DNA from 2 places in the Pseudomonas sp. 3A(2025) genome. Region 1 is predicted to be linked to the other one. Evidence: predicted binding sites of a transcription regulator. Region 1 holds the regulator's gene; the other holds the start of a gene.
The links. The regulator sigma-54, encoded in region 1, starts transcription at its own class of promoters, with help from an activator protein. The targets are predictions, from matches to a motif close to ANTGGCATNNANNTTGCTNT.
Positions count from the first base shown of each region.

Region 1 (10,570 bases):
GTGCCGACCTGCGAAGTACCGGTGCTGTTTTCGGCCGAACTGGCCGGCGGGTTGTTCGGCAGCTTTCTGGGCGCGATTTCCGGCGGCAACCTGTACCGCAAATCGTCTTTCCTGGAAGGCGCGCTGGGTCAGCGGTTGTTCCCTGAATGGCTGACCATCGACGAACGCCCACACCTGATGCAGGCGATGGGCAGTGCGTCGTTCGACGGCGACGGCCTGGCCACCTATGCCAAACCGTTCGTCGAAAATGGCGACCTGGTGTCGTACATGCTCAGTACCTACTCGGGTCGCAAGCTGGGTCTGCCGAGCACTGCCAATGCCGGCGGCGTGCACAACCTGTTCGTGACCCATGGCACGGAAGACCAGAGTGCACTCATACGCCGCATGGGCCGTGGCCTGCTGGTCACCGAACTGATGGGCAGTGGCCTGAACATGGTCACAGGCGACTATTCACGCGGCGCAGCAGGCTTTTGGGTCGAGAACGGCGAGATTCAATTCCCGGTTCAGGAAGTGACCATTGCCGGCAATATGCGCGACATGTTCAAGCAGATTGTCGCCATCGGCAGCGATCTTGAACTGCGCAGCAACATTCGCACCGGCTCCGTGCTGATCGAACGCATGACCGTCGCCGGTAGCTGATTTCATCCATATGCCTGTCTATACGCTGTAGGAGCGGCTTTAGCCGCGAATGGCGCCATCACCAATCGGTGGCGCCTGTTTCCCGGCTGAAGCCGGTCCTACGACGGCGTCGACTTTCGAAACTCCCTCCTTTTTTCACCCCACAAAAAACAGATTCGCCCCAGAGTCTTGTTTTGATTCTTAATCTCATTCAATAATGAATATCATTTCTTGGCTGGGTCATGGGTCATGGGGTCTGTCCTGCACGAGTTGCCTTATCTGGATAACTGGCGTGAGCTGAGTCTGCGGATTCGTTGTGCGCTGGATCCCGATGAGCCGCGCCTGATCGAGCATTACCTGGCCGAAGGGCGTTATCTGGCGCGTTTTACCGCGACCCCCAAGGCCATGATCGCGCTGACTGCCTTGCGTCTGTTGCTCGACACCGCCCGCGACCCGGTTTTGCCCTGGCACTGGCGCTGCCTGTGCCTGGACCAGGCCTGGCGTCCGCTGCGCGATTTCAAGGCGCTGGCCGTGACCCCGGCCCGACACCGGCAGTGGCAAGCCTGCGTCCATGAGTTGGCAACGTGCGTGCTACAGCCGTCGATTTCTCTCACTGAACTGGTCCAAGGATATTCCGATGAGTAATACCCGTATCGAACGCGACAGCATGGGCGAGCTGCAGGTGCCGGCCGAGGCCCTGTATGGCGCCCAGACCCAGCGTGCGGTCGACAACTTTCCGATCAGCCATCAGCGCATGCCCAGGCAGTTCATTCGTGCATTGCTGCTGGCCAAGGCGGCTGCGGCCAAGGCTAACCTGGAGCTGGAACAGATCAGCGAAGGGCAGAGCAACGCCATCGTCCAGGCGGTCAGTGATCTGCTGGCGGGCGATTTTATGGTTCACTTCCCGGTCGATGTGTTCCAGACCGGTTCCGGCACCAGTTCCAACATGAACGCCAATGAAGTGATCGCCACCCTGGCGACCCGTATCCATGGCGAAGTGGTCAATGCCAATGACCACGTCAACTGCGGCCAGAGCAGCAACGATATCATTCCGACCACTATTCATGTCAGCGCGGCCCTGGCCCTGCATGAGCACCTGCTGCCAGCCTTGCAACACCTGATTCAGGTCACCGAGCACAAGGCTGCGCAGGTGCATCCGTTCGTCAAGACCGGCCGTACCCACCTGATGGATGCCATGCCGGTACGCCTGAGCCAGGTACTCAATGGCTGGGCGCAACAGATTCGCGCCAACCTCGAAAATCTTCAGGCGCTGCAACCGAGCCTGCAATCGCTGGCCCAGGGCGGTACGGCGGTGGGTACCGGCATCAACGCACACCCTGAGTTCGCTGCGCGCTTCAATGCGCAACTGAGCGCACTGAGCGGCGTGACCTTCACCCCCGGCAAGGATCTGTTCGCCCTGATCGGCTCGCAGGACACGGCGGTCTCGGTTTCTGGCCAGCTCAAGGCCACTGCGGTGTCCTTGATGAAGATCGCCAACGATTTGCGCTGGATGAACTCCGGTCCCCTGGCGGGGCTGGGCGAGATCGAGCTGCAAGCCTTGCAGCCAGGCTCTTCGATCATGCCTGGCAAGGTCAACCCGGTGATTCCGGAAGCCACTGCGATGGTTGCAGCGCAAGTCATCGGCAACGACACCGCGATCACCGTGGCAGGTCAATCGGGCAACTTCGAGTTGAACGTGATGCTGCCGATCGTCGCCCTGAATCTGCTGGGTAGCATCGAGCTGTTGGCCAACTCCAGCCGCCTGCTGGCCGACAAGGCCATCGCCAGCTTCAAGGTCAACCAGGAAAAACTCCAGGAAGCCTTGTCGCGCAACCCGATTCTGGTCACCGCGCTGAACCCGATCATCGGTTATCAGAAGGCTGCCGAGATCGCCAAGAAGGCTTATCAGCAAGGCCGTCCGATCATCGACGTGGCGCTGGAACACACCGACCTGCAACGCAGCCAGCTGGAAGTGTTGCTCAACCCTGAAAAACTGACCGCTGGCGGCATCTGACTCACGCCCGCCATGCCTCTGGAGGTAGCTATGCAGCATTGGAAACGCACTATCGAACAGGCCAATCGCTGTTTCAATCTTGGCGAGTGGGTTGAAGCTCGCGAGTTGTACCTCCAGGCGCTGGCGCTGGCGCAGGTGTTGTTCGAGCGCTGGGCGGACCCGGACGAAGCCGTGGCCGCCTGCGTTATCTCGCATCACAACCTGGCCGATCTACACTTGAGCCTGGGACAGCCCGAGGAGAGCGCCGAATATTTGTGCGCGATCCATCAGCGCCTGTTGCAGACCCTTCAGGATTCACGACTGCCCGAAGCGTTGCGTCAGGCCGCGCTGCGCCATAGCAACAAGACCTACGCCGAGTTGCTGAGCTTCATCAGCGAACACGGTGAATACCCGCGTACCCATCGACTGCTGAGCAGCAACAGCGAGCACACCCGCACGTCGTTGCAGCATTCTTCAGCCACTGGCCATTTCCACGGAGTCCATTGAAATGCCTTATAGCCTGCCTGAGTTGCCTTACGCCTACGATGCTCTGGAACCGTACGTCGATACGGAAACCATGAAGATCCACCACACCAAGCACCACCAGACCTACATCGACAACCTCAACAAGGCCGTTGCCGGTACTGAATACGAGAACCTGTCGGTCGAGGCGCTGGTTGCCAAGGTCAAGGAGCTGCCGGAAAGCCTGCGCCCTGTGGTTACCAACCACGGTGGTGGTCACGCCAACCACTCGCTGTTCTGGACTGTAATGAAGCCCAATGGCGGCGGCGAGCCGACGGGCGAGCTGGCCAAGGCCATCGCTGATGAACTGGGTGGCTTCGAAGCGTTCAAGACCGCGTTCACCGATGCTGCGGTCAAGCGTTTCGGCAGCGGCTGGGCCTGGCTGAGCGTGACCCCCGAGAACAAGCTGGTGGTCGAGCACAGCGCCAACCAGGACAGCCCGCTGGAGAAAGGCAACACGCCTATTCTCGGTCTGGACGTCTGGGAGCACGCCTATTACCTCAAGTACCAGAACCGCCGTGCCGAATACATCGGCGCGTTCTACAACGTCATCAATTGGGATGAAGTTGCCAAGCGTTATGCTGCTGCGCTGGCCTGATCAACCAGGTGGATAATCCAGGGTATCTTATGCGTTCACCAATAAGGTCAGCCCGCCTGCTTCGTTTTGCGTTCGGCAGTCTTTTGCTGCTGGCCGGGATGGTCTTGCTGGCTGCCCAGGCGCTCGCCTGGCTTGATCTTGAACCTTGTCTGTTGCGGGTTCTGGAAGAAGGTGCGAGCTGCGCTCTGGGGTTGGCTTCAAGCTGATCGTGTGCGCTACCCGCATTAAAAAAGGGGCTACCTGAAAGCAGGGCCCCTTTTTTAATATCTGTTGCGTCGGGCGGCGCTGTTACTCGCCTTCATCGAACTTGTTGTTGATCAGCTCGACCAGGCCTTCCAGAGCCTGCTCGGCGCTCTCGCCCTCGGTCGACAGATGAAGCTCGGTGCCTTTGCCGGCGGCGAGCATCATGACGGCCATGATGCTTTTGCCATCGACCAGGCTTTCAGGTGTGCGGCCCACCCTGATCTGGCAGGGAAACTTGCCGGCCACGCCGACAAACTTGGCGGCGGCCCGGGCGTGAAGGCCGAGTTTGTTGATGATGGTGATTTGACGAGCGGGCATCGCAGTGGAAATCCTTCAGCTGAGGTCGCGGTGGCGAACCTGAACGTTCTTGAGTGATTGTTGCAGGACCTTGCCCAGGCGCTCTGTCAGGTAGACGGAGCGATGATGCCCGCCGGTGCAGCCGATGGCTATGGTCACGTAGGAGCGGTTGCTGGCGGCAAAGCGTGGCAGCCATTTATTAAGATAGGTGAAGATGTCCTGAAACATTTCTTCGACATCAGGCTGGGCTGCCAGGTACTCGATGACCACAGGATCGAGGCCCGAATGGTCGCGCAGTTCAGGCTTCCAGTACGGGTTGGGCAGGCAGCGCACATCGAAAACCAGGTCGGCGTCTACGGGCATGCCGCGCTTGAAGCCGAACGATTCGACGAGAAAGGCTGTGCCCGGTTCCGGTTTGTTCAGCAGGCGTAACTTGATGGTGTCACGCAGCTGGTAAAGATTCAGGTGGGTGGTGTTGATCTTCAGGTCGGCCAGGTCGGTGATCGGCCCCAGCAACAGGCTCTCGTCGCGAATGGCCTCGGCCAGCGAGCGCTGTGAATTGCTCAGCGGGTGGCGGCGTCGGGTTTCGGAGAAGCGCTTGAGTAGCGTGGCGTCGTCGGCGTCCAGGTACAGCACATCGCACTGGATGTGCCGGGCACGGACTTCGTCGAGTATGTGCGGGAATCGGGTCAGGTGGCTGGGCATGTTGCGCGCATCGATCGACACGGCCAGCAGCGGTTCGGCCTGCTCGCTGTTGAGCAGGGCGCGTTCAGCCAGTTCCGGCAGCAGTCCGGCTGGCAGGTTGTCGACGCAATAGAAGCCGTTGTCTTCCAGAACGTCCAGCGCAGTGCTCTTGCCTGAGCCTGAGCGGCCACTGACGATGATCATGCGCATGCTCAACGGCCTTTGAGTTCTTCCAGTACGCACTGGTAAAGGTCATCACTGCTTTGCGCGCTACGCAGGCGTTCGCGTACATCGCTGCGATCGAGCATGCCGGCAATCTGGCTGAGCAGTTGCAGATGTTCGTCCGTAGCGGCTTGCGGTACCAGCAGAACGAACAGCAGGTCTACCGGTTCACCGTCGATAGCATCGAAGTCGACCGGTTTCTCAAGGCTCAGGACGGCGCTGATAGGCGACTGGCAGGCCTCGAGGCGACAGTGGGGGATAGCAATACCGTTACCAAAGCCGGTCGAGCCGAGTTTTTCACGGTTCACGAGCTTTTCGAACACGTCTTGCGTGTCCAGCTCGGGGACTTCGCGGCCGATCAGATCGGCGATCTGCTCCAGCACGCGTTTTTTGCTGCCTCCCGGCACGTTCACAAGGGAACGGCCGGGGGTCAGTATTTTTTCAAGTTGAGTCATGGATTGGTTTGTTAGCGAGCGGTCGCACCTTTGAGGATGCTTTGCTGCTTTTCCTTGTGCTTGAGCAATTGTCTGTCGAGCTTGTCGGTGAGCAGGTCGATGGCCGCGTACATGTCGTCATGTTCGGCGTTGGCGACGACCTCTCCACCATGGATATGCAGGGTGGCTTCGATTTTCTGCTTCAGTTTCTCGACCGTCATCGTGACCTGGACATTGGTAATCTTGTCGAAATGCCCTTCAAGCTTTTTGAGTTTGAGCTCCACATACTCACGAAGGGGCTTGGTCACTTCCAGGTGATGTCCACTGATATTAACTTGCATACAGCTCTCTCCTTTGCCAGTGCATAAGAGGCAGGCCGGTGACCTGCCGCTGGAACGCTGTGGCCTGACACAGGCGGGCGGCGTGAGCTCTGGTGCGCTGCCCTGCAGGTGCCTCGTCCGCTACATCAGCCGCTTGCGCTCGCTGGATGGCGCGATCCCGAGGGATTCGCGGTACTTGGCGACTGTGCGACGGGCGACTTGAATGCCTTGTGCCTCCAGTAAACCAGCGATCTTGCTGTCGCTCAATGGCTTTTTCTGATTTTCCGCCGCGACCAGTTTCTTGATGATTGCGCGGATGGCCGTGGACGAGCATTCACCGCCTTCGGAGGTGCTGACGTGGCTTGAAAAGAAGTATTTCAGTTCGTATATGCCACGCGGGGTATGCATGAACTTCTGGGTGGTGACCCGGGAAATGGTCGATTCATGCATGCCGACCGCTTCGGCGATGTCATGCAGGACCAGAGGCTTCATGGCCTCGTCGCCATATTCGAGAAAGCCGCGCTGATGCTCGACGATCTGGGTGGCCACCTTCATCAGGGTTTCGTTGCGGCTTTGCAGGCTCTTGATGAACCAGCGCGCTTCCTGTAACTGGTTACGCATGAAGGTATTGTCGGCGCTGGTGTCGGCGCGACGCACGAAACCTGCGTACTGCGGGTTGACCCGCAGGCGCGGTACCGCTTCCTGGTTCAGCTCGACCAGCCAGCGTTCGCTGTCCTTGCGCACGATGACGTCGGGCACGACGTATTCCGGCTCGCTGGACTCGATCTGTGAGCCGGGACGCGGGTTGAGGCTCTGGACCAGTTCGATGACCTGGCGCAGATCGTCTTCCTTGAGCTTCATGCGGCGCATCAATTGTGCGTAGTCGCGTCCGCCCAGCAGGTCGATATAGTCGGTTACCAGGCGCTGGGCTTCGCTCAGCCATGGCGTGCTGGCGTGCATCTGGCGCAGTTGCAGCAACAGGCATTCGCTCAGGGTGCGCGCGGCGATGCCGGCAGGCTCGAATTGCTGGATGCGGTGCAGCACGGCCTCGATCTCGTCGAGCTCGATGTCCAGTTCGGGATCGAACGCTTCCAGCAGTTCTTCCAGCGACTCTTCCAGGTAGCCCTGGCTGTTGATGCAGTCGATCAGGGTGACGGCGATGAGGCGATCGGTGTCGGACATCGGCGCCACATTGAGCTGCCATAGCAGATGACTTTGCAGGCTTTCACCCGCCGATGTGCGGGTGGTGAAATCCCACTCGTCGTCGTCGCTGCTCGGCAGGCTGCTGGCGCTGGTCTGGTAAATGTCTTCCCAGGCCGTGTCGACCGGCAGCTCGTTAGGAATGCGCTCGTTCCATTCGCCTTCCTCAAGATTATCCACGGTAGGCGCGGAGGTTTCCTGATAAGTCGGTTCCTGGGTCTCGCGTTCGCTGTTGGGCTTGTTCTCGACGTTGTCCGCCATAGGGTCGGAATTGTCGAAGTCGTCGCCTTCTTCCTGGCGTTCCAGCATAGGGTTGGATTCCAGAGCCTCCTGGATCTCCTGTTGCAGGTCCAGGGTCGACAACTGGAGTAAGCGGATAGCCTGTTGCAGCTGCGGTGTCATCGTCAGCTGCTGGCCCATTCTCAAGACTAGCGATGGTTTCATGGCAGTGGCTCAACACCTTCATTCGCCGGCGCGCGTGCGCCATCCACTACAGGGCGCCTGGGCGCCGCCTTTTATAAGCAAGTTATATGCCTGAAATTGAAGCGCTTGCCTAGAGCGCCACGACAAATAATCCGTTGTCAACGGTCATTGTTATGGCTGCAAGGCGCTCTAGAGGCGGAACTCGTGGCCGAGATAGACCTCTTTCACCAGCTCGTTGGCCAGGATGGTCTCGGCATCGCCTTCAGCGATCAGTTGCCCGTCGTTGACGATGTAGGCAGTCTCACAGATATCCAGGGTTTCACGGACGTTGTGATCGGTGATCAGCACGCCAATGCCCTTGGATTTCAGGTGATGGATGATCTGCTTGATGTCGCCGACCGAAATCGGGTCGACCCCGGCAAAGGGCTCGTCCAGCAGAATGAACTTGGGGGCCGTGGCCAGGGCGCGGGCAATTTCTACGCGACGCCGTTCGCCGCCGGACAGGCTCATGCCCAGGCTGTCGCGGATATGCGTGATGTGGAATTCCTGCAAGAGGTTTTCCAGCTCTTTGCGGCGTGCAGTGCCGTCGAGTTCCTTGCGGGTCTCGAGGATGGCCATGATGTTGTCGGCCACGGTCAGCTTGCGAAAGATCGAAGCCTCTTGAGGCAGATAGCCGATACCGGCGCGTGCGCGACCGTGCATCGGCTGGTGGCTGACATCCAGGTCGTCGATCAGTACGCGGCCCTGATCGGCCTGTACCAGGCCGACGATCATGTAGAAGCAGGTGGTCTTGCCGGCACCGTTGGGGCCCAGCAAACCGACGATCTGGCCGCTGTCGATGGACAGGCTGACATCGCGAACGACCTGACGGTTCTTGTAACTCTTGGCCAGGTGCTGGGCTTTAAGCGTCGCCATTTACTCGGCCTTCTGCGGCTGGTCGGTTTTCTTTTTCGGCTGGATGACCATGTCGATCCGTGGCCGTGGTGTGGTCACCTGGCTGCCGGTGGCGCGACCCGCGCTGACGATCTGGCGCACGGTGTCGTAGACGATCTTCTCGCCTTCGGAAGTGTTGCCGTCGTTGATGACCTTGGCCTTGTCGATCAAGACGATGCGATCCTGGGCCGCGTAGTACTGGATCGTCACCGCGTAGGCCTGAACGATCGGCTTGGTGGTCGAGGGCTTCTGCTCGTAATAGGCCAGGTTGCCGACCGAGGTGAACACATCGACCTCGCCCTGGGCATTGCGCGTGATGGTCACGGTGTTGCCGGTGATCTTCATCGAGCCCTGGGTGATGATGACATTGCCCTTGTAGGTGGCGATGCCTTTCTTGTCATCGAGCTGCGCGTCGTCTGACTGGATATGAATCGGCTGGTCACGGTCTGTCGGCAGAGCCCAGGCGCTCGCGCTTCCCAGTACTGCGCCCAGGCCGAGCAAAAAAGGAAGAGTTTTAACGAGACTCATACTGTCCTCTTACGTTGGACAGCAGGTCCATCCTGCCGTCGTTCAAATACGCTTTCATCCCTTTGGCCGTAGTGACACCGCCGCCGGCGTCGATTCTAACGGCTTGCTCGGTCTGCGCATATTGCTTCTGTGGGAATACCGTCATTCGACTGCTGGTAATGATAGTCGAACGGTTCTTTTCATCGGTGCGCGCCACGCGCACATCGTCGATCAGCTCGACCTGTTCGCCGCCGGGCGACACTTCGCCACGAACGCTCTGCACATGCCACGGAAACGCTGTGCCACGGTACATCTGCAGGTCTGGCCGGGTCAGCAGGCTGACGTCCGTGGCCTTGACGTGCTCGACCTTGTCGGCGGTCATTTCGTACTGCACCTTGCCATCGGGCAGGTACTGCACGCTGCGGGCATTGATCGCGTAATAGTCGATGGCGGTCTCGTCAGGCGTCACGGCGGGTTGCTCCATGAAGCTTTCGGGGCTGACGTTCCAGTAGCCGACTGCTGCCAGCAGGAAAGCCAGTACGCCAAGTATCAGGAAAGTCCGGATCTTTTTACTGAGCATGAGCAATGTCTACAGGTAGGCGGCGTTGGCCGCTTCAAGGTTGCCCTGGGCGTTGAGGATCAGTTCGCAGAACTCGCGAGCTGCACCTTCGCCACCCCTGGCGCTGGTCACGCCATGAGCGTGCTGGCGAACAAAAGTAGCCGCATTGGCCACGGCCATGCCCAGGCCAACACGACGAATCACCGGCAAGTCTGGCAGATCGTCACCCAGATAGGCGACTTGTTCGTAGCTCAGGTTCAATTCACCGAGCAACTGGTCAAGCACGACCAGTTTGTCTTCGCGGCCCTGGAACAGGTGAGCAATGCCCAGGTTTTTCGCGCGGCGCTCGACCAGTGGGGTCTTGCGCCCGCTGATGATTGCGGTATCGACACCCGAGGCAATCAGCATCTTGATGCCATGACCGTCCAGGGTGTTGAACGTCTTGAATTCGCTGCCGTCCTCCAGGAAGTACAGGCGGCCGTCGGTCAGTACGCCGTCGACATCGAAGATTGCCAGCTTGATCTTGCTGGCGCGTTGCAGCAGTTCGTCGCTCATGGTCCGGTTCTCCATTACATGACTCCTGCGCGCAGGAGGTCTTGCAGGTTGAAAGCGCCTGTCGGGCGGTCTTCTTCGTCGACCACGATCAGGGCACTGATCTTGTGGTCTTCCATGATTTTCAGGGCTTCGGCGGCCAGCATATCGGCGTGTGCAGTCTTGCCGTGCACGGTCATGACTTCGTCGATGGTGATCTGGCGAATGTCGAGCGGGCGGTCCAGAGTGCGGCGCAGGTCACCATCAGTGAAGACGCCTGCCAGTCTGCCGTCATCTTCAAGGATCGCGGTCATGCCCAGGCCCTTGTGGGTCATTTCCAGCAAGGCATCGCGCAGTGGCGTGCCGCGCTGCACTTTGGGCAAGGCATCGCCACTGTGCATCACATGTTCGACCTTGAGCAGCAAACGCCGGCCCAGAGCGCCGCCGGGGTGCGAAAAGGCAAAGTCTTCGGCGGTAAAGCCACGG
Region 1 is NZ_BAAILM010000113.1:915,078-925,647, reverse strand. It holds gene pmbA (metalloprotease PmbA) at 1-639, shown strand, start outside; gene ACYP2A_RS30920 (FagA protein) at 868-1,263, shown strand; gene ACYP2A_RS30915 (class II fumarate hydratase) at 1,256-2,632, shown strand; gene ACYP2A_RS30910 (hypothetical protein) at 2,663-3,118, shown strand; gene ACYP2A_RS30905 (superoxide dismutase) at 3,120-3,731, shown strand; partial or broken gene ACYP2A_RS30900 (ZIP family metal transporter) at 3,761-3,928, shown strand; gene ACYP2A_RS30895 (HPr family phosphocarrier protein) at 4,020-4,292, opposite strand; gene rapZ (RNase adapter RapZ) at 4,308-5,165, opposite strand; gene ptsN (PTS IIA-like nitrogen regulatory protein PtsN) at 5,168-5,632, opposite strand; gene hpf (ribosome hibernation-promoting factor, HPF/YfiA family) at 5,644-5,952, opposite strand; gene ACYP2A_RS30875 (RNA polymerase factor sigma-54) at 6,073-7,575, opposite strand; gene lptB (LPS export ABC transporter ATP-binding protein) at 7,744-8,469, opposite strand; gene lptA (lipopolysaccharide transport periplasmic protein LptA) at 8,470-9,015, opposite strand; gene lptC (LPS export ABC transporter periplasmic protein LptC) at 9,002-9,574, opposite strand; gene kdsC (3-deoxy-manno-octulosonate-8-phosphatase KdsC) at 9,584-10,108, opposite strand; gene ACYP2A_RS30850 (KpsF/GutQ family sugar-phosphate isomerase) at 10,123-10,570, opposite strand, start outside.

Region 2 (10,570 bases), on a different contig from region 1:
ATCACCTTGCATGACGTTATAAATGACGAACTGCGCCTTGATCGGCTGGCGGGCGAACATCTTCTCGAACATCCGGCCATAGCTTTGGTACGGCTCGACCAGTTCTGGACGCAGCACATCGGTTTCCAGGATGCAGATACGTAACGGCATTGAAAATTGACCTGAAACAGTGAAGGAGAATTAGGACGTGCCAAGCCTGCCTTGCCAAGGCTTGCAAATCAAGTCACACCCGCAGTGACTCCCCGGACGAACGGTCAAGCACAGACTTATCAGTGATGAGGCGTCTAGACGAGGCATCGACAAGGTGATCATATTCTTTTGATAACGCAGAGAAATTAGCAATTTCATTTAAATACCAAAGCGTTCTAAGCCCGATGAAACAAGGCCTCTAAGGTTAAATCTGTATCTTGGCGGGGCGTAATAACGATTTTTATAGCGCCGCTCTTCCCGCCCCGATAACCGTTATACCTGCCCTATGGCTTCACCCTTTGCCAGCCTACCGATTTCCAGACAGAAACCGGCCGGCTGTTGTCGCTCAGGAATAACAACAAAAGGCAGTCAGCCATGCTTAATCATTCGAAATATCGTCAGGCCGGGCTTATCCTGTTTGCAACCATACTGGTATTGATCGTACCGAACCTGAGCCGCTTGTTCGGTTGAAACAGACAACGCGCCATCGATCGGTACTGGTTTGTCGTCAGGTAATCAGGGAGATCGGCTTATGCGTCAATGGATAGCTTTAGCGTTGCTGACCTGCGGTGTTGGCGCCCAGGCCGGTGTAGTGGATCAGGCCAGTGCAGTGACCGCCTTGAAGGAAGGCAAGCTGGCAGTGGATGTGCGCAGCCAGATCGAATATGACGCCGGCACGGTGCTTAACGCCGTGCGTGTCGATGATCGCCGGCTGGTCAACCAGATGAAACTGGTGCTCAACGATCGCAATTCGGTGTTCGTGATTTTTTCCAGCAGCGATGAAAAAGCCAGCCGCGCCCAGGACAAGCTGCGTAACGCCGGCTATTTCAGCGTGGTGAATGGCGGTAACTACGAAGAGCTGCATAACGCGCTCTACGACATCAGCGACGACCCCGCCGAATAACGCTCCCCACACTCAAGCTGGCAGGCCGGATTTTTTATCCGGCCTGCCCTGCTGTCATGGGTGCTGCGCTTGTGTCTGTTTTTGCGATGACGATTGTGACTGGGACTGCGATTGCTTCTGTGCGTGGATCTGAATCGGCTCGGCCGGCTCCACCAGCACTCGCGCATGCATCTGCTCGAAACCACCGCCACGGCGCATACCGCGCACCGGACAAGCGTCCAGATAATCCAGGCCAACCGCCACTTTCAGATGGCGCTCGGGGATGGCGAGCTGATTGGTGACATCAAAGCTGTACCAGGCGTCATCGATCCACGCCTCGGCCCAGGCATGGCTGGACAGGTGATCACTGTCTTCGCTGCACAGATAACCCGACACATAACGCGCCGGAACCCCCAGGCTACGGGCACACGCCAGGAACGCATGGGTATGGTCCTGACACACACCGCTACGCCCGGCAAAAGCCTGCGCAGCACTGGTATCGACCTCGGTAGCGCCCGGGGTGTACACCATGTGCTGATTCAACGCATGCATCAGATCGATCAGTGCCGCCCGGTCGGTGCGCTGCTGGCTCTGCACAGCCGCAAACTCACGCAGCGCCTGGTCAGGCTCGGTGAGCTGGGTGGAGCGCAGAAACGGCAGCGGTGACTGGGCTTCATGCTCGCACTCACGGGTAGGGTCGATCTCTACCTGGCCCCGCGCACTGATCTTGATCGCCTCATGCGGCTCGTCCAGGGTCATCACGTGCAGAATATTACCGTACGGGTCGACCTGGGCACGCACTGGACGCGGCAGGTTCAGTTGCCAGCTGAGGATTTTCTGGCGCTCGCTGTCATGCGGGGTCAGACGCAAATACTGGATGCTGGCGCGGACCTGGGCTTCATAGTGGTAGCAGGTCTCATGGCTGATCGAAAGTCTCATGCAACCTCCAGATAGGACGTGTGAATGGCATCGCCCAAGCGGGCCACCAAGGGAAGGAAGCCGTTCAGCCACTCATGCAGACCTGCATCGAGCACTTCGTCGATACCGGTAAAACGCAGACGGGCATGCAGCTCCGCTGCCAGTCGCTGGGCCGGACGACCGTTGTCACCCGGCAGGCTGGTGAGAATCTCATCGATCTCTTCCAGGCACGCGAGCAACGAGCGCGGCGTGTCGGCGCGTAACAGCAACAGCTCGGACACATGGCGCGCGTCGGGCGCATCGCGGTACAACTCGGTGTAGGCCTCGAAGCACGACAGCGCGCGCAACAAGGCGCTCCACTGATAGTAGCCGGCGGCCGAGTTGTCGGCGGCGGCATTGGCATGCGAGCCGCGCAGTTCGAGCATGTCGTAGCGAGCGTCGAGCATGCGCAATGTATTGTCGCTACGCTCGATGAAGGTGCCCAGGCGAATGAAGCGGAATGCATCGTTACGCATGATGGTGCCGTAGGTGGCGCCGCGAAACAGGTGCGAGCGCTCCTTGACCCATTCACAGAAACGGCTCAACCCGTAACGCGTCAGCCCTTGCTGGGCAATGCCACGAATTTCCAGCCACGTGGAGTTGATGTTCTCCCAGATATCGGCCGTGATCCGTCCGCGCACCGCGTGTGCACAGCTGCGCGCGGCACCCAGGCAGCTGTAGATGCTCGCCGGGTTGCTGGCGTCCAGCGCAAAGAAATGCAGCATGCGTTCAGCATGCATTTCGCCGTGGCGCTCTACATAGGCATCCAGGGTGCCGGTGATCAACAGCGGCATGGCAATTTCGTCCAGCCCGTCGCCACGCCCGTCCTGAGGCATCAGCGACAGGGAATAACTGACGTCGAGCATGCGCGCGAGGTTTTCGACCCGTTCAAGGTAACGCGACATCCAGAACAGATCAGAGGCAGTTCTACTAAGCATAGGCAGGCATCCTTAATCCTCGACCACCCAGGTGTCCTTGGTACCGCCACCCTGAGACGAGTTCACCACCAGTGAGCCTTCACGCAAGGCGACCCGGGTGAGCCCGCCGGGCACCACGCGGGTTTCGCGGCCGGACAGGACAAATGGACGAAGATCGATGTGTCGCGGGGCGATGCCGTTCTCGACGAAGGTCGGACAGGTCGACAGGGACAAGGTGGGTTGGGCAATGTAAGCGTGCGGCTTGGCAATCAGGCGCGCGCGGAAAGCTTCGATCTCGGCAGCCGTAGCGGCAGGGCCGACCAGCATGCCGTAGCCGCCGGAACCCTGGGTCTCCTTGACCACCAGATCCTTGAGATTGGCCAGCACATGAGACAGCTCGGCCGGTTTGCGGCACTGCCAGGTCGGCACGTTCTTGAGAATCGGTTCTTCATCGAGATAGAAGCGGATCATGTCGGTGACGTACGGATAGATCGACTTGTCGTCCGCCACCCCGGTGCCGATGGCATTGGCCAATACCACGTTACCGCTGCGGTAGGCCGCCAACAGTCCGGGCACGCCGAGCGTCGAGTCCGGCCTGAAGGCCAGCGGGTCGAGGAAGGCGTCATCCAGGCGACGGTAGATGACATCCACCGGCTTTGGACCCGAGGTCGTACGCATGAACACCCGGTCGTCACGCACGAACAGGTCGGCGCCTTCCACCAGCTCGACACCCATTTCCCGCGCCAGAAACGCATGCTCGAAAAACGCACTGTTGAAGCGCCCGGGCGTCAGTACCACAACGCTGGGGTTATCCAGCGGGCTGGAGCTTTTAAGGGTATCGAGCAACAGGTTCGGATAATGATCGATCGGTGCAATGCGCTGCGCGGCAAATAACTCCGGGAACAAACGCATCATCATCTTGCGGTCTTCAAGCATGTAGCTCACGCCGCTTGGCGTACGCAAGTTGTCTTCGAGCACGTAATAGGTGCCGTCGGCGTCGCGTACCAGGTCCACGCCCGAGATATGCGAGTACAGATCCCGGTGCAGGTCGAGACCTTGCATTGCCAGTTGATACTGATCGTTGGCCAGCACTTGTTCGGCTGGAACGATACCCGCCTTGATAATGCGCTGGTCGTGATACAGATCGGCAAGAAACATGTTCAGCGCCTTGACGCGCTGAATACAGCCACGCTCGACAATCCGCCATTCACTGGCTGGAATGCTGCGTGGAATGGTATCGAAAGGAATCAACCGTTCGGTGCCCTGCTCGTCCCCATAGAGCGTGAACGTAATCCCGGCGCGATGAAACAACAGATCGGCCTCACGGCGCCGTTGAGCGAGCAGCTCTGGCGGCGCGTCCCCTAGCCAACGGGCAAATTCCCGGTAATGCGGGCGAACCAGACCGCCAGCATCGTACATCTCATCATAAAAGGTGCGGATCATGCCGTACTCCTTGTCACCCAGGGCACGGAAGCCTTCGCAAGGCCCGTGCCACCGGCATAAACCCTTTGTTATCAATTATTTACGAATAGGCAAGACATTAAACGCACCATCCTTGTGCACAAACCAACCTGAAGATTCACTGACGCCTCATTCGCAGGCACTGCTCGGGTGAAAACTATAGGCCGCATAGAAAGAGTTGATTACCGGGGTGGCTATTAGTTCGCCATAATCGCCACACGCAAGCAGACAAGGCACCGGCCCTCCCCGACCGATTCTGCGTTGCACCCGATTGTTGACCGGATTCCCGTTTGAGCCACTGCTTGCAGTGGCTTTTTTTTGGCCTGTATTTTTGTTTTGGGCTTTGCCGCTGCACCGTTAAGGCGCCTCGGCAATGCTATTCAGTTCAGACGTCTGAGTTCGTGCTTGACCCCCCAGCCCTCGACTTCGCCGTCCAGCGGCAGGATGGCAGTTTGCAAATCGTGCTCGAAGTCACCGATGCCGTTGTAAGTGGCATACATGACCTTGCTGACCTGTAAATGCCAGGCACCGTCTTCACGTTCGTTGATCTGGGTATTGAGCGATTCGCCACGAAATTGTTGAGCAGCTTTACGGGCCCGTCTCTCATCGGGGAACACAGCGTAGAACTCGATGGGATGGATGCGGGCGAAGTCAAAACCGCCCTCTTTCATACAGCGCAGCACGTGGGTGCTGATGTCTTCCGAATGGGCTGTGCTCATGAAACGTCCTCCTATGCAACGATAGATAGAGTTTCAACGCAGGTGTGCACCCGGCGAAGCCTGGCGCACGCCTGGCAATCAAGCATGAAGCGCGACGACGCTGGTCTGCACCAGAGCACACGTCGACGGAAGGGGCCGTATGACCGGCCCCGCTTGCAGAGTAGTCCTATCGCCAGTCACCTGCCAAGAGGCTTGAATGATCAAGGCACTCAGGAGACTTCTTCGATGGATTTGATTTCGACGCTGTTGTGGTCTTTAAGGGTCTTGAGCGTAGGTTCGGCCGTGCGCCCTTCCAGATCGTTGAGGTTCAACTCATCGGTCACCGGAAAAAGTTTATGGCGCAGCAATCGAGCAGCTTTCTCATGGTCGGGGCGCTCTGGCGAATCGACATTCACGCATTGCGCTACACCATCCTTATCGACATACGAGACGGCCCACTGTTTCATCAATGCCTCCGCAATTCAGCCAGACGTTGGCTTACGTGATCTTGACCGGGAAGTTAAGCGGTTCGTTCAAATCCAGTGCAGGGGTTTTGCCGACTGCAGAGCCTGCAAGTCGTGGTGGATGAACGGTGCACCGACAAGAGGCCGAACACTGCATGCCTTACTTTAGACGGCGGCGCGGCATGCGGATGGCGAACCACAAAAAAAGGCCCCGAAGGGCCTTTCAAAACACGTTGTAACGCTGATCAGTTCTTGCTGGCCTCTACGCCTGCGGTGTTGTCCAGCAGGCTCTTGGTGGCCGTTTGCAGGAAGCTTTCAAGCTTGCGCTTGAGCTCGTCGCTGTCGGCGGCATCCGGCACCAGTTCGGCCGACGGTTGTGCGCCCAGACGGTAGGTCAGCACCTTGGCCGGCATGTCTACCGCCTCGATCAGGATGCGGTTGCCGCTGATGATACCGACTACCTGTTCGCTGCCGGACGGCTTGATGACACCAAAGCCCTTGTCGCCCGCAGGCAGGTTCAGCAGGTCACGACCCCAGCACTGATGACGGGTTTCGCCGCCGAGGCGGCCCATGATGGTGGGCACTACATCGACCTGGGTACCGACGATGCTGCTGCGCTTGCCGAACTTGTCCTGGATGCCCGGTGCGATCAACAGCAACGGTACGTTGAAACGACCCAGGTCCAGCTCGGTCAGCTGCCGATTGTTGCCAAAACCATGGTCGCCCAGCACCACGAACAGGGTTTCGTTGTAGTACGGCTCTTTCTTGGCCTTTTCGAAGAACTGGCCCAGCGCCCAGTCCGAATACCGCATGGCAGTCAGGTGCTCATCCAGCGTACCGTGACCGGTGACGCGCTCGACCGGCAATTGCTCCGGCAGTGCGTAGGGGGTGTGGTTGGACAGGGTCTGCAGCAAGGCATAGAACGGCTTGCCGCCCTGACGAGCCTTGAGCTCCTGAGCGCCACGGTCGAACATGTCCTGGTCGGACACGCCCCACGTCGGGTCGGAGAACACCGGGTTGACGTAATCGCCACGACCAATGAAGTTGGTCATGCCCTGGTTGCTGAAGAAGCCCGACTGGTTATCCCAGGCGAAGTTGCCGTTGTAGACATACACATCGTCGTAGTCACGACCGGCACTGAGCAACTGCGGCAAGCCGGACAGCTTGTGACTGCCTTCAGGGGTCTGCATCAGGTATTCGAAACCTGGCAGGTTCGGGAAGCAGGCCATGGTTGCGAACATACCCTGGTGGGTGTGCGTACCGTTGGAGAAGAACTGCTCGAACAGCAGGCCTTCCTGAGACAGCTTGTCGAAATAAGGGGTGATGTTGGCATTGCTGCCCAAAGCGCCCACCGAGTGACCGGCGAAGCTTTCCATCAGAATGACCACCACGTTTTTGATCGGCAGGGTGTTCTGAGCAGGCGGCGTGAAGTCGCGGCGCACAGCGGCCAGGTCCGGTTCGACCAGCTTTTCGTTCGTGCTCAGCAACATGTCGCGCACCACCTTCTGCGCTTCATCCTGCGGCAGGGTAGCCTTCCAGATATTGTCGCGATCTTCGGACATGCGGCTCTTGGCGGCAGTGATCAGGGTCAGGGTGCCGTTGAGGCCCAACTGGTTGGCGAAGTTGGAATCGGTGGTGTAGGCATCACCCCAGCGCAGCGGCGGCCCTTGGCGCAAGGTGCCGCGCGCGGCAACCACGGCAACCAGCAGAATCACGAAGAACACCAGACCGCGCGCGTACCAGGGTGCAACGGCGCGGCTGCCGAAGGTGTTCTGGCTTGGGCGTGCTACACGGTCGATGCCTTTGAACACCAGGCTCAGCAACCAGGTGACGGCAACCCAGGCCAGCAAGTAGCGCACCACCGGAAAGCCGTACCAGAGCATGCTCAGCACGGTTTTCGGGTCTTCCTTGATGTACTGGAAGACCAGACCGTTGAGCCGCTGGTGGAATTCACGGTAGAAGTCCATTTCGACCAGGCCCAGAAACAGCGTGATGCTGCCGACCAGAGTCAACCAGAAACGAAAAAACCCGCGCGCACTCATGGCCCGGACACTGAACACGGCAAAGAACAGCGGAATCAGCAGGTAGATGGTCAGACGCAGGTCGAAGCGCGTGCCGTTGAACAGCGCCTCCAGAAACGTCGACATCGGCGTCTCGCCGATCATCTCGCGGTTGTAAACCAGCAACCCGATGCGCAGCAGGGTGTACATCAGCATCAGGGCCAGGCCACTGAGCAGGGTGTAGACCAGATGGGCCTTTAATGTGGGTTTGTGCAAGCGAGACAATGCATGCCGAGCAGCGGCGTCCGTTTTGGCCATGTGTTGTAGGATCCGTAGGAATCAGGGTTACTTGAAGGGCACAAGGGGTGCAAGCGGGCAGCCATGAACAGGATTCAGGCGTGCTACGCCACCCCTCCATGGAGTATTGCCGTCGCATTCGCGCGGCCGACAATGATAGCCGGGCATGATGAGTCAGGCGATGTGAAATTTATGTTGGCCCAGAAAGACTTATGGTAACCGGCTGTTGCACGGACCCTGCGGGTGATCACATGCGCAGATTGCCCCGCGGGCCGGCAATGGCCCAGATGATCAGGCCCAGTACCGGCAGCAGCGCGATCAGCAATACCCAGAGGATTTTCATTCCCACTTCGGCACTGCTTTTGAGTACATGCAGAATGGCCCAGATATCCAGCGCCAGAATGATCAAGCCAACCAGACTGTTGAACGTCGAACCCATGGTGTTGCTCCTTGATAGTCGTTGTTCCACTACTAGAGCCTGATGATTACAAAAGGTTTCCATTGAACCAAACCATCGCCTCAAGGTTCGGAAATCACTGATTGCTCTGGTTCTTCATGAAAGGTGTCGTTTCATGCCAACACCCGCTCCACTTCGCACGCTGCGCGCCACCTGGTCGGCTCAGGTGCAGACCGCGCCGATCATGAGCCTGGGCTTTGCACTGGCCATTCTCATCATTGTCGGCCTTGGCCTTGCCAGCCTGTATAACGCCGTCAACGGCGCTAACCGGGTCAATCTCGAGCACGCCTTGCTGGGCGGCAGCGCCGGCTTTACCGCCACTGCGCTGGGGGCGATGATGGCCGTGGTGTTTCGCGACATCGCCCAGCGTACTCAGGACATCATGCTCGGCTTTGCAGCCGGCATGATGCTGGCCGCCAGCTCGTTTTCGCTGATCCTGCCCGGCCTGGCAGCCGCCCGCGAGATCACCGGCAACGGCGCACTGGCCGCCGCCATCGTCGTGGCCGGGCTGGGACTGGGCGTCTTGTTGATGCTGGGCCTGGAAAAATTCACCCCCCACGAGCATGAAAGCGTCGGGCGTCAGGGCCCCAATGCCGAGCGCATCAACCGGGTCTGGCTGTTCGTGCTGGCCATTACCCTGCACAACCTGCCCGAGGGCATGGCCATCGGCGTCAGCTTTGCAGGCGGTGACATGAATGTCGGCCTGCCGCTGACCAGCGCCATTGCGATTCAGGATATCCCGGAAGGCCTGGCCATCGCGCTGGCCTTGCGCACCATCGGGCTGTCGCCGCTCAAAGCCATGCTGATTGCAGTGGGTTCAGGCTTGATGGAGCCGTTGGGCGCGCTGGTCGGCCTGGGCATTTCCAGCGGTTTTGCCATCGCCTACCCCCTCAGCCTGGGACTGGCAGCCGGCGCCATGCTGTTCGTGGTGTCTCACGAAGTGATCCCGGAAACCCACCGCAATGGCCACCAGACTTCAGCCACGCTGGGGCTGATGGGCGGCTTTGCGGTGATGATGTTTCTCGATACCGCGCTGGGCTGACCTCAGGCGGTTTGCAAGGCCTTGAGCGCAGGTACGGCATGGATGCCCACTTCGGCGGCCAGTTCAACGACCCGCTGTTCATCGCAGCCATAAACCAGCACAGCTTGCAGCTCGTCATCCAGCGGCTGGCTGAAGTTCATCAGCACATAGCCCCCCGCCTCCTTGTTCATGCTGCTCAGTTGAATCTGGATGCGGTTGAGCGCTGTCAATGGCTCGGTTTTGGCAAGCTGTTTAGGCTTGATGTTGAACGCCACCGCTGGACCGAACGAGGCGACGATCTGGCTGAACAGGTCCATGTAGTTATCGGCCTGAAACAGCACGGTCTCGGGCAGGCTGCCGACCACCACCCATTCCCCCAGGGGAATAGGGAAGCTGTCGTCGTAGTTGATGTCGGGGTTGGCCGCCAGAAAGGCCGCCGGGTCTGCAAATGCCTGGGTCGCTTCGTCGGCAATCTGCTGGATCTCTTGCTCGCCCAGGCAGCCGGAGCTGACTTTGGTGATGAGTTCGATGAGGGAATCTTTCATGGGGCGATCCTTGGGCAAGCAAAAAGAGCCGCGCAGGATAACGGTAATTACGGCGCAGCTCTATCGCGCCCGATCAGATCGCCGCCAATTGTGCCGCCGTATCGGGTGCGCCCATGGCTTGAGCCGCACCTAGCGGGGTCACACCGCGCGCATCGCGGGCATGAGGATCGGCGCCCTGGCCAATCAGGTAATCAACAATAGCTGTGCGATTGAACATCGCCGCCATCATCAGCGCGGTGCGTCCGTCAGCCGAAGCACCTTCGACACTCGCCCCCGCCTCCACAAGCGCCTGGACCACCGCCAGATCGCCTTTGAATGCTGCACCGGCAATCGGACTCTGGCCGTTGTCGTTGCGAATTTCAGGATCGGCATGATGCTTGAGCAAGACCTGCACAGCGGATAAATGCCCGTGATAACTGGCCAGCATCAGCAAGGTGTCACCTTTGTGATTACGCAGGTTGACAGGCAAGCCCTTGTCCAGCAGTCGCTCAAGCATCAGCGCATTGCCCTGGCGGGCAACGTCGAATACCTGCTCGGCAAACTCGGCGGTTTCCTCATCGGTCATTTCTTGAGGCGGATTACGATGGGCGTCGGTCATGGAGCTCTCCTGAAGCTGGATTCGAACAATCGAACAAGCAATACGTTGTAGACACTGACCGCTAGTCTCGCCAGCGGTTCGAC
Region 2 is NZ_BAAILM010000062.1:97,715-108,284, reverse strand. It holds gene ACYP2A_RS22160 (amidotransferase) at 1-150, opposite strand, end outside; gene ACYP2A_RS22155 (rhodanese-like domain-containing protein) at 722-1,093, shown strand; gene ACYP2A_RS22150 (transglutaminase family protein) at 1,148-2,011, opposite strand; gene ACYP2A_RS22145 (alpha-E domain-containing protein) at 2,008-2,967, opposite strand; gene ACYP2A_RS22140 (circularly permuted type 2 ATP-grasp protein) at 2,980-4,389, opposite strand; gene ACYP2A_RS22135 (ribonuclease E inhibitor RraB) at 4,788-5,126, opposite strand; gene ACYP2A_RS22130 (hypothetical protein) at 5,336-5,572, opposite strand; gene ACYP2A_RS22125 (LTA synthase family protein) at 5,815-7,887, opposite strand; gene ACYP2A_RS22120 (PLD nuclease N-terminal domain-containing protein) at 8,114-8,305, opposite strand; gene ACYP2A_RS22115 (ZIP family metal transporter) at 8,439-9,365, shown strand; gene ACYP2A_RS22110 (hypothetical protein) at 9,368-9,889, opposite strand; gene ACYP2A_RS22105 (ankyrin repeat domain-containing protein) at 9,963-10,487, opposite strand.
Region 2: the regulator sigma-54 is predicted to act here: its motif matches at 4,423-4,442, upstream of ACYP2A_RS22140 (circularly permuted type 2 ATP-grasp protein).